Regions from separate parts of the Serratia fonticola genome, predicted to be linked through region 1. Evidence: predicted binding sites of a transcription regulator. Region 1 holds the regulator's gene; each other region holds the start of a gene.
What was found. Region 1 encodes CRP, which controls carbon source genes, mostly activating them, when cyclic AMP is high. Its sites were predicted from a motif close to ATGTGANNNNNNTCACAT; they were not measured.
Positions count from the first base shown of each region.

Region 1 (3,097 bases):
TGTATTCACAGAAATCGCCGCTAACCGTGACGGCACGGCGATTTCTTGATTTATTGCGTGCCCACTGCCTGCGCTACCCTTGGTAGGATCAGGCCACTTCGCGGATTTCGAAGCTGTGGGTGATGCTGGCGGCTTTACCCAACATCAAGGAGACGGAGCAGTATTTCTCGGCGGAAAGATCCACCGCGCGCTCTACAATCTTATCGGTCAGCCCTTTGCCGGTGACAATAAAATGCAGATTGATATGGGTAAACAGACGTGGCGCTTCTTCACGACGCTCGGAGGTCAGTTTTACCTCGCAGTCACGCACATCGTTACGCCCTTTTTGCAGGATCGACACCACATCGATGGCGCTACAGCCGCCGACGGACATCAACACCATTTCCATCGGGCTTGGCGCTTTATCGCCCGCGTTGCCATCCATCAAAACCTGGTGGCCGGACGCAGACTCACCCAGGAATGTCAGTCCTTCTACCCACTTAACTCTTGCCTGCATGTTACACACTCCGGTTAATTTCTTAAAAACAGGGTACGCTTTCGCATACATTCTGGCAACGTAACCTGATGCTAATCATGCTGAAGCGAGACAACACAAGACACCCGCCTCACTCTGTGCTACAAACAGAGCCGCAATAACTCTTTCCAGGTCACCGATTTCAGGGATACGTCCAAGGAAAGGCCCCTATATTGGTTTGTTAACAGAATGTAGCTTGCAGCTCTCCCTGCAAGTTAATATGCTAGAGCACAAGCGTATTTCTATAACACGCCTCAAAACCTGTTGATAGCCACAATTAAAACACCGGGCTATAAGCACGTTTTACAGGGAACTCTGACCCCTGTGATACAAGGCAGCGATAACAACAGAGGATAACAGCGAATGGTTCTCGGCAAACCGCAAACAGACCCGACTCTCGAATGGTTCCTGTCTCATTGCCATATCCACAAATATCCATCGAAGAGTACGCTGATTCACCAAGGTGAAAAGGCCGAAACGCTTTACTACATCGTCAAAGGCTCCGTTGCGGTGCTGATTAAAGATGAAGAAGGCAAAGAGATGATCCTGTCCTACCTTAACCAGGGGGATTTCATCGGCGAGCTTGGATTATTTGAAGAAGGCCAGGAGCGTAGCGCCTGGGTACGGGCCAAAACTGCCTGTGAAGTGGCTGAAATTTCCTACAAGAAATTCCGCCAACTGATCCAGGTTAACCCGGATATCCTGATGCGCCTGTCCGCACAGATGGCTAACCGCCTGCAAGTCACCTCAGAGAAAGTGGGTAACCTCGCCTTCCTTGACGTTACCGGCCGCATTGCACAGACCTTGCTGAACCTGGCAAAACAACCTGATGCCATGACTCACCCAGACGGTATGCAGATCAAAATCACCCGCCAGGAAATTGGCCAAATCGTCGGTTGCTCACGTGAAACCGTCGGTCGTATTTTGAAAATGCTCGAAGATCAAAACCTGATCTCCGCGCACGGCAAAACCATTGTCGTGTACGGTACGCGTTAATCCCCAGGGAAACGGTGCAGCAATGCGCCGTTTCTTTACCTACTGAATAGCCAACCATGTGGCGCCGCCTGATCTACCACCCGGAAGTCAACTACGCACTGCGGCAAACGCTGGTGTTGTGCCTGCCGGTGGCGTTTGGTTTGTTGATTGGCAACCTGCAACTCGGCATGCTGTTCTCGTTGGTGCCCGCCTGCTGCAACATTGCCGGGCTGGATACGCCACACAAACGCTTTTTCAAACGCCTGGTTGTAGGCGGCTCCCTGTTCGCACTCAGCAGCCTTCTGCTGCAACAAGCCCTACTGTGGGATCTACCACTACCCTTGCTGATGCTGGGAATGGCGCTGTTGCTCGGCGTCAGCGGAGAAATCAGCCCGCTGCATGCACGCCTGCTGCCAGCCGCACTGGTTGCCGCCATCTTTTCCCTCAGCATGGTAGGTACCGTGCCAATCTGGCACGCCCCTTTACTGTATATCGTCGGCACCGCCTGGTACGGGCTGTTTACCTGGGCCTGGTTCAAGCTGTGGAAAGAGCAGCCGATGCGCGAATCCCTAAGCCAGTTGTATATGCAGCTGGCCGACTATTTTGAAGCCAAATACTCATTACTGACGCAGCATACCGATCCAGAAACTGCCCTGCCGCCGCTGTTGCAACGCCAGCAGAAAGTAATGGATCTGATCAGTCTGCTATACCAACAGCTGAATTTCCTGCCCCATGCCAATAACCTGGAGCAAAAGCGCCTGCAACGTACGTTTCAGGTGGCGCTCGATTTGCAGGAGCACATCACCGTCAGCCTGCATCTGCCGGAAGAAGTGCAAAAACTGGTGGAGCAAAGCCAGGCCGAAGCGATTATCCGCCGCAACGCCCAGGTGATCGCCACGCGCCTGCGGGTGGTGGCCGACGATATTCTCTATCATCGGCACTCTGCGCGTTTCAGTATGAAGAATGAGCTGGCGGCGCTGGAAAAAGTAGCCTCACAGCACGCCGATAACCCGGTTGGCCAGTTCTGCTATTACCACTTCAGCCGCATCGCGCGCCTGCTGCGTACCCAGCACCCACTGTACCGCCGCAATCTGATGGCCAACCAGTCACGGTTGCCGTTTTGGCCTGCGGTGGTGAGCTATCTGTCGTTTAAATCCAACGCCCTGCGCAACGCCGCCAGGCTGGGGGTCATTCTTGCGGCAGGCAGCAGCCTGGGCATGCTGTTCAACCTGCCAAAACCCTATTGGATCTTGCTGACCATCATGCTGGTCAGCCAAAACGGCTATAACGCCACGCGGGTGAGGATCCAGCACCGTGCCCTCGGCACGTTGGCCGGGTTGGTAATTGCCGCCGGGCTGTTACAACTACAGATGCCGGAGAACGTGACGCTGAGCATCATGTTGGCGATCACCCTGGCGGCCTATCTGATCTTGCGGAAAAACTACGGGTTGGCGGTGATGGGCTTCACCGTGACCGCCGTCTATACTTTGCAGCTCTTGGCGCTGAACGGTACCCATTTCCTGGTTCCACGCCTGATTGATACCCTTATCGGCTGCGTACTGGTGTTTGGCGGCACGATCTGGCTATGGCCGCAGTGGCAGAGTGGCC
Region 1 is NZ_CP011254.1:1,355,677-1,358,773, forward strand. It holds gene WN53_RS06040 (LysR substrate-binding domain-containing protein) at 1-86, shown strand, start outside; gene WN53_RS06045 (OsmC family protein) at 89-496, opposite strand; gene crp (cAMP-activated global transcriptional regulator CRP) at 878-1,510, shown strand; gene WN53_RS06055 (YccS/YhfK family putative transporter) at 1,567-3,097, shown strand, end outside.

Region 2 (3,097 bases), 380 kb from region 1:
GATCCCTATATCGTCCCGCTCTCCATTCTGGTACTGACCTTACTGTTTGCAATCCAAAAACACGGCACTGGCAGCGTGGGCAAGCTGTTTGCCCCGGTGATGCTACTGTGGTTTATCGTGTTGGCAGTCCTGGGAGCGCGCAGCATTATCTCCAACCCGGAAGTATTGCAGGCGCTGAACCCGAAATGGGCCCTCAACTTCTTTGTTGAATATAAGAAGGTGTCGTTCTTCGCGCTCGGTGCGGTGGTGCTGTCGATTACCGGTGTGGAAGCGCTGTATGCCGATATGGGCCACTTTGGCAAATTCCCGATCCGCCTGGCCTGGTTCACCGTAGTGCTGCCTTCGCTGGTGCTTAACTACTTCGGCCAAGGGGCATTGCTGCTGAAAAATCCGGAGGCGATCAAGAACCCGTTCTTCCTGTTGGCCCCCGACTGGGCGCTGATCCCGCTGCTGATATTGGCCACGCTGGCCACGGTGATCGCCTCGCAGGCGGTCATTTCCGGCGTCTTCTCGTTGACCCGCCAGGCCGTTCGTCTGGGCTATCTGTCACCGATGCGTATCATTCATACCTCGGAAATGGAGTCCGGCCAGATCTATATCCCGGTGATCAACTGGACCCTGTATATCGCCGTGGTGTTGGTGATTGTGGGCTTCGAACACTCCAGCAACCTGGCCGCAGCCTATGGCATCGCGGTGACTGGCACCATGGTATTGACCAGCATCCTGATCACCTCCGTTGCCATCAAGAACTGGCATTGGAATCGCTTCCTGGTGGGGGGCATTCTGGCGATCCTGCTGATTATCGATGTGCCGATGTTCTCGGCTAACGCCCTGAAGCTGTTCTCTGGTGGTTGGTTGCCGCTGACGTTGGCCCTGGTGATGTTCCTGATCATGATCACCTGGAAGAGCGAACGCTTCCGCCTGCTGCGCCGGATGCATGAGCACGGCAACTCCCTTGAAGCGCTGATTGCCTCACTGGAAAAATCACCGCCGGTTCGCGTGCCAGGCACTGCAGTGTTTATGTCCCGCGCCATTAACGTGATCCCGTTTGCCCTGCTGCATAACCTCAAGCACAACAAAGTGTTGCATGAGCGAGTGGTGCTGCTGACCTTGCGTACCGAAGATGCCCCTTATGTGCATAACGTCCGGCGGGTGACGATTGAACAACTGTCGCCGACCTTCTGGCGGGTAGTGGCCAGCTATGGCTGGCGTGAAACGCCGAACGTTGAGGAAGTCTTCCACCGCTGTGGGTTGGAAGGGCTGCCATGCCGGATGATGGAGACGTCGTTCTTTATGTCCCATGAATCGCTGATCCTCACCAAACGGCCGTGGTATCTGTTCCTGCGCGGCAAGCTGTTTATCGCCCTGAGCCGCAATGCGCTGCGGGCTGCCGACCAGTTTGAGATCCCGCCTAACCGGGTCATCGAACTGGGAACCCAGGTCGAAATCTAAATCAGGGGCTCAGCATTTGCTGGGCCCTTCTTTTTTAGCTACGCTTTGTCGAACGTGAGCGAAACGTTTCGATGACGATCACATTTCCGCTATTACAGGGTTGTCTTCCCCTGCTGATTTTCTACACTGACTCAATAGCGAAACGTTTCGCTGCTGGAGTTTACTCATGAAAAAAGGCGTACTACTGAATTCTGATGTTTCTGCGGTGGTCTCTCGTCTCGGCCACACCGATCAAATCGCGATTTGCGATGCGGGCTTGCCGATCCCGGCCGTGACGCCGCGTATCGATCTGGCGCTGACCCAAGGGGTGCCGACGTTCTTGCAGGTTGTCGGTGTTGTGACGCAGGAAATGCAGGTAGAGAGCGCCATCTTGGCGGAAGAGATCGTCAAGCATAACCCGTCGCTCCATGAAGCGTTGCTGGCCCAACTGACGCAGCTTGGCCAACACCAGGGCAATACCATCAGCATCAGCTATATCAGCCACAGTGCGTTTAAAGCGCAAACCGAACACAGCCGGGCCGTGATCCGCAGCGGAGAATGTTCGCCCTACGCGAACGTGATCCTGTGCTCCGGCGTAACTTTCTGAGGCGCCTATGCAACCTTTACTGCAACTGAAAGGGATCGATAAGGCCTTTCCCGGCGTGAAGGCGCTTTCTGGCGCCGCCCTGAGCGTTTATCCCGGCAGGGTGATGGCGCTGGTGGGGGAAAACGGTGCCGGCAAGTCCACCATGATGAAAGTGCTGACCGGTATCTACAACAAAGATGCGGGCAGCCAATATTTCCTCGGCAAAGAGGTGGCCTTCAACGGGCCGAAGGATTCGCAGGAAGCGGGTATCGGCATCATCCACCAGGAACTGAACCTGATCCCGCAGCTGACCATTGCCGAGAACATCTTTCTTGGCCGCGAGTTCGTTAACCGCTTTGGCCGCATCGACTGGAAACGCATGTATGCCGAAGCGGACAAACTGCTGGCGCGTTTGAACCTGCGTTACAGCAGCCACCGGCTGGTGGGGGAATTGTCGATTGGCGATCAGCAAATGGTGGAAATCGCCAAGGTGCTGAGCTTTGAATCCAAAGTGATCATCATGGATGAGCCGACCGATGCCCTGACCGATACCGAAACCGCCTCGCTGTTTAAAGTGATCAACGAGCTGAAAGCCGAAGGCCGCGGCATTGTTTATATCTCCCACCGCCTGAAAGAGATCTTCGAAATCTGCGACGATGTGACCGTATTCCGTGACGGGCAATTTATTGCTGAGCGGCCGGTTGCCGAACTGAATGAAGATTCGCTGATCGAAATGATGGTGGGCCGCAAGCTGGAAGAGCAGTATCCACGCCTGAACCTGCCGCGTGGTGAAAAACGCCTGCAGGTGAGCCACGTTTCCGGCCCTGGCGTGCATGACGTCAGCTTTACTTTATACCGTGGTGAGATTTTGGGTGTGGCTGGCCTGATGGGGGCTGGGCGTACCGAGCTGATGAAGATCCTGTACGGTGCGGCGCCACGTAAAAGCGGCACCGTGAACCTGGATGGCCATGAAGTGGTCACTCGTACTCCTCAGGACGGTCTGGCCAACGGTATCGTCTATATCTCCGAAGACCGTAAACGTGATGGTCTGGTGCTGGGGATGTCGGTGAAGGAAAACAT
Region 2 is NZ_CP011254.1:1,737,414-1,740,510, reverse strand. It holds gene kup (low affinity potassium transporter Kup) at 1-1,452, shown strand, start outside; gene rbsD (D-ribose pyranase) at 1,619-2,038, shown strand; gene rbsA (ribose ABC transporter ATP-binding protein RbsA) at 2,046-3,097, shown strand, end outside.
Region 2: rbsD (D-ribose pyranase) is a predicted target of CRP. The motif match lies at 1,519-1,536, and genes of this name have one in related genera.

Region 3 (3,097 bases), 790 kb from region 1:
GCCGGACTACCTGAAACGCCACTGGCCGGAACTGAAAGCGCAACTGCTGTCCGGCAGTTACTGCCCATCCCCTGTGAGAAGAGTGAGCATCCCGAAACCCGGGGGCGGCGAACGCCTGTTGGGTATCCCGACGGTAGTCGATCGCTTTATCCAGCAGGCGGTGATGCAGGAACTGCAACGGCAGTGGGATGCGTCGTTCAGCGATAACAGCTATGGGTTCCGGCCCGGACGCTCGGCCCATCAGGCAGTGAAACAGGCTCAGGACTATATCGGTTCTGGGTATCACTGGGTAGTCGATCTCGATCTGGAGAAGTTCTTTGATCGGGTAAATCACGACGTGCTGATGAGCCGGATAGCGAAACGGGTAACGGATAAACGGGCGCTGTCACTTATCCGCCGGTTCCTGAACGCAGGTGTGATGGAGGCCGGTCTGGTAAGGCCGGTGACAGAAGGGACGCCGCAGGGCGGCCCACTGTCGCCGTTGTTATCGAATGTGCTACTGGACGACTTCGATAAGGAACTGGAGAAACGTGGCCTGAAGTTCGTGCGTTACGCAGATGACTGCAATATCTACGTGAAAAGCGAACGGGCAGGCCGCCGTGTGATGGAGGGGCTGACACATTGGCTGAGCCGAAAACTGAAACTGAAGGTGAACGCGAAGAAGAGCGCGGTAGCGCAGCCGGAAACGCGTAAGTTCCTGGGTTACAGCTTCAGAAGGGGCAGAAAGGTCAGGTGCGTGGTGTCGCCGGACGCAGTGAAACGGTTCAAAGTGCGGGTAAGGGAACTGACGGGGCGCAACACAGGGAGAAGTCTTGAGCAGCTAATCCAGCCATTAAAGCGGTATCTGATGGGATGGAAAAGTTACTACGGGATGAACGAGTGGCCGTCGATAATGCGAGAGCTGAACGGATGGATAAGACGCAGGCTGCGAAGTGTACTCTGGAAACAGTGGAAAACAGGCAGCAAGCGTTATAAAGAGCTGCGGCGGCGGGATGTAAGGAAAGACCTGGCGGCGCGGACGGTGGGAAGCAGCCATAAACAGTGGCGGATAAGTAATAGCCCGGCGCTGAGCATAGCCCTTCCCAACCAGCTGTTCATCAAACTGGGCCTGCCAGAACTGTAAGCAGGCGGCGATAAACATAACCGAACCGCCGTATACGGACCCGTATGTACGGTGGTGTGGGAGGAGGCTGATCGTGAGGTCAGCCCCTATCCCGATCGTGCCCGTCATAATTCTTGTCTTAAAATATCTTTTCTCAAAATCGACGAATTTGGTGACATATGTCACATTCCGTTAATAACCTCCGTTAAGCTTCTGCCTAAATCTTTCCCAATGGCATTTTCCACCAGAAAGCACCGACATCGCTGAGCCTTGTGCTAACGGGTAGGCAATCGTTTGTATTGCCGGGCGCGTTATTTTTGTTATGTTGGAGGGACGTGCTGTTGATTTTGGGTTGCTGCCAGTGTGGTGGCAATTTGAAAGCTATCCCCGTCGTGTGGTTTAAAGGATGGCGGGTATAAAGGGGAAAACAGCCGCTTCTGAAGTCTGATTATAGGGTCGGGTAAATGGCAAAAGTATCATTGGAGAAAGACAGGATTAAGTTCCTGTTGGTAGAAGGGGTTCATCAGAGCACCGTAGATAACCTGCGTGCTGCCGGATATAGCAACATCGAATATCACAAAGGTGCGTTAGACACCGAAGCGCTGAAAGCATCGATCCGTGATGCACACTTCGTAGGTATCCGATCGCGCACGCATCTGTCCGAGGAAGTCTTCGCGGCCGCAGAGAAGCTGGTCGCGGTGGGCTGTTTCTGTATCGGCACCAACCAGGTTGATTTGAAAGCGGCGACCAAACGCGGCATTCCGGTGTTTAACGCGCCTTTCTCCAATACTCGATCCGTGGCCGAAATGGTGCTGGGTGAGCTGCTGTTGATGCTGCGTGGGATCCCAACGGCCAACGCCAAGGCACACCGTGGCCAGTGGCAGAAACTGGCCGTAGGCTCGTATGAAGCACGGGGCAAGAAACTGGGGATCATCGGCTACGGCCATATCGGGACTCAGCTCGGCATCCTGGCGGAAGGCCTGGGGATGAAGGTGTTCTTCTACGACATCGAGAACAAGCTGCCGCTGGGTAATGCCCAACAGGTGCGCCATCTGTCCGATCTGCTCAATATGAGCGACGTGGTCACGCTGCACGTGCCGGAAACGCTGTCGACCAAGAACATGATCGGCACCGAAGAGCTGGCGCTGATGAAGCCAGGTGCGATCCTGATCAACGCCTCACGCGGCACCGTGGTGGATATCCCGGCACTGTGTAACGCCTTGGCGAGCGACCATCTGGCCGGTGCGGCAATCGACGTGTTCCCGGAAGAGCCGGCAACCAACAGCGATCCGTTCAATTCTCCACTGTGCGAGTTCGATAACGTGCTGTTGACGCCGCATATCGGCGGTTCAACCCAGGAAGCGCAGGAGAACATCGGTGATGAGGTGGCTGGCAAGCTGGCGAAGTATTCCGATAACGGCTCAACGCTGTCTGCGGTCAACTTCCCAGAGGTGTCGCTGCCAGCTCATGGCCCGAACGCCAGCCGTTTGCTGCATATTCATGAAAACCGCCCAGGTATCCTGACGCAGATTAACCAGATCTTCGCCGAAGAAGGGGTGAACATCGCGGCCCAGTATCTGCAGACCAGCTCGGAAATCGGCTACGTGGTTATCGATATCGAAGCGGAAACCGAACGTGCGGATGCCGCGTTGCAACGTATGAAAGCGATCGAAGGGACTATCCGCGCCCGCCTGTTGCTCTAACTGGCCATACAACGGGCGCAGCATGCGGCGCCCCTACGACGAACCATCTGAGGCCGGAGCAATCCGGCCTTTTGCTATGTGGAGAGCGGCCAGGCCCAGCTTTGTGACGGGGTAATAATTTCTGGCAGAGGGATATCCCATTGCTCCACCGGCAAGGCGCTAACCCGTTGGCAATCGTGCGCAATCCCCATCGGATAGGGGCCTGCGTGCTGCCAGTTTTGTAAGGTGCGATCGTAAAACCCGCCGCCCATCCCCAGACGTTGCCCTGCCGAATCGAAGGCGACCAGCGGTG
Region 3 is NZ_CP011254.1:567,984-571,080, reverse strand. It holds gene ltrA (group II intron reverse transcriptase/maturase) at 1-1,123, shown strand, start outside; gene serA (phosphoglycerate dehydrogenase) at 1,567-2,805, shown strand; gene WN53_RS02415 (5-formyltetrahydrofolate cyclo-ligase) at 2,880-3,097, opposite strand, start outside.
Region 3: serA (phosphoglycerate dehydrogenase) is a predicted target of CRP. The motif match lies at 1,273-1,290, and genes of this name have one in related genera.

Region 4 (3,097 bases), 1.8 Mb from region 1:
GATCCCAGCATTTCGATGAAGATGAAACATGAGCGTTGATATTTTGCGTATCGGGTAGCAAAACATGGCGGCAAGATGGGAGCTAAAGAGAGGATAGGTCTTAGGAGACCCTTGATTACCGGGCGCGGCAATCAAGGGAACGTGGATTAAGCCCGATGGTGCTGCAAGCGTTCGCTGCGGTAGAAACTCAATACACACCAGCCGAGGGCGATCAGTGCCAACGGCGCGCCGACGAAGCCAATGTTTGGCATTCCCAGATGCAGGCTGACCTGGTTGCCCAGCAACGCCCCGCCGCCGATCCCAAAGTTATACAAACCGGAGAATATCGCCATCGAGACATCGGTCGCATCCGGTGCCAGACTGAGCACCTTCGCCTGCATAGAAAGGCCAATCGCCATGATGGCCATGCCCCAGATCACACACAGCAACGTCAAGGTCGTTTCATTACCGGAGGCAGGCAACAGCAATAACAGGCTGAGGGCCAGCAGACCAATTGCCCCCATAAAGAAACCCGACGGGAAACGTTCGCTGTAGCGGCTGAATAGCAGGCTGCCGACAATGCCCGCAGCACCAAACAGTAACAGCATCAAGGTGGTAAAGTTAGCGGATAACCCGGCCACGGTCTGGATAAAGGGCTCGATGTAGCTGTAGGCAGTAAAGTGCGCCGTCACCACAATGATGGTCAACATATACAGGCTGACCAGCTCCGGGCGTTTGAACAGCAGGGGAACGCTGGCCAGGGAACCGGAATGCTCGCTTTTCAGCACCGGCAGCAAGCGCCACAGCATCACCAGCGCCAAGGTGGCGCACACGGCAATGCCAATAAACGTCATACGCCAACCGAGTAGCTGCCCCACCACTCGCCCTAACGGTAAGCCCAGCACCATCGCCAGCGCGGTTCCCCCCGCCAGCATGCTAAGCGCTTGCGCCTTCTTGCCTGCTGGCGCGACACGAATGGCCAATGACGCGGTGATCGACCAGAACACCGAGTGCGCCAGCGCCACACCGGCACGCGAGATCACCAAGGTGGTAAAGTTCCAGGCCACCGCGGTGAGCACATGGCTGGCAATAAACAGGATAAATACCCCGATCAGCAGCTTGCGCCGCTCAATCTTGCTGGTCAGCAACATACAGACCAGCGACATCGTGGCAACGATCCAGGCATAAATCGTGATGATCAGCCCCACCTGCTCGGTTTGCATCCCAAAGCTTTGGGCAATATCACTCAATAACCCGACTGGGATAAATTCGGTGGTATTAAAGATAAATGCCGAAATGGCCAAGACGACCACGCGCATCCAGGCGGTCGAGCGGGAAGTGCTGATTTCATCCATTGTAAGGTGTTCCGGAATAGGGGCTGGCAGTGGCGCCATTTTAACTAACCCGTAACCAGAATGCGACCTAGATCACGTTTTTGTGGTGCTGTTTTTTTCAACAGTAGTAACCCCTCACCCCAACCCTCTCCCACAGGGAGAGGGAGTTGTACGGAGCCGATGTCAGGTACAGAAGTCAACCCCTCAACCACGCACAGGGCGAAGAAACTGCGTGGAGTCGATGTCAATGTTCAGCCCCGCTGTTACCCATTGATTTCATGGAGCCAAGCGGATACTTTGTAGGGAATTAATTACGATAGTTGCCATCGTTGAACCCAACCTATGAACATCAGTGAAAAGACTTATCATCAGCTTAAGGCCAAGATCATCGCCAATGAATTGGTGGGGGCCGTATCTGAAAATGAATTATGTCAGGAACTGAGCGTCAGCCGCACGCCGCTGAGGGAGGCTATCTTTCGTTTAATGACCGAAGGCTGGATCGAACCGTCTAAAAACAAAACCAAAATGATCAAACCCATCACGCTCAGTGAGATCCGCGATATTTTCCAGATCCGCAAAGACATTGAGATCATGGTGTTGAACCTGTCATGGGATAATCAGAACCCGCAGCTCTACGCGGCGATCAGGGATAAAATCGAAGCCGGGTTTAGCGATAAAAACCAAACGCTGCTGGTGGAGGCCGATAATGAACTGCATGAGCAACTGTTGTCGGATTGCCATAACGCCATTGTGACCAAAACGCTGTCTTTTATTTATGATCGGCTACGCATGCTGCGCTCCGACAAGATGAAGAATGACTCAATCATCGACTCTTCCGCCGAGCATCTGAAAATTTGCGATGCCATCATTGCCCGCAATATCGAGCAAACCCGGGAAGCGATCGCCCTGCACGTCGGCAACTCATATAACCGCCTGTTCTCCAGCTTTAAATAGCCGATAATTCCGTGACCAGTGTTACCACCGGCCACGGCTCACAGGTGCTCGCTTAGTAAATCTGGCGATACAGCGCCTTGATCTCTTCGAGGTTGGTGTCACGTGGGTTGCCACCGGTGCAGACATCAGCCAAGGCGGCAGCCGCCAACGCATCGATATCATCTTCTTTCATCCCAACGTCACGCAGCCTGGCCGGGATGTTGACGTCCTGATTCAGTTGAGCGACAGCATCAATCGCAGCCTGCCGGGCCTGAGCAATAGGCAAGGTTGCCGCCTGCTTGTTACCTAACGCAACGGCAATATCGCGGTACTTCTCACCGGTGAACTCGGCGTTGTATGCCATCAGATGTGGCAGCAGCACCGCATTGGCGACCCCGTGCGGCGTGCCGTAGAACGCCCCCAACGGATGTGCCATACCGTGTACCAAGCCCAGCCCGACGTTGGAGAATCCCATCCCGGCAATATATTGCCCCAGCGCCATGCCCTCGGCTCCTTCGGCATTGCCCTGCACAGAAGCACGCAGCGAACGGCCAATAATTTCGATAGCCTTCAGGTGCAGCATGTCGGTAAGTTCCCATGCACCTTTAGTGATGTAGCCTTCAATAGCATGCGTGAGCGCATCCACGCCGGTCGCCGCCTTCAGGCTCGCAGGCATGCTGGCCATCATCTCAGCATCGATAATCGCCACAATTGGAATATCGTGCGGGTCATAACAGACAAACTTACGGCGGTTTTGCACATCGGTAATGACGTAGTTGATTGTCACTTCTGCCGCGGTGCCTGCGGTGGTTGGGATGGCGATCATCGGCACGGCGGCGTTTTTGGTTGCT
Region 4 is NZ_CP011254.1:5,541,349-5,544,445, forward strand. It holds gene WN53_RS24665 (sugar transporter) at 147-1,334, opposite strand; gene WN53_RS24670 (GntR family transcriptional regulator) at 1,656-2,267, shown strand; gene fucO (lactaldehyde reductase) at 2,320-3,097, opposite strand, start outside.
Region 4: WN53_RS24665 (sugar transporter) is a predicted target of CRP. The motif match lies at 1,395-1,412, and genes of this name have one in related genera.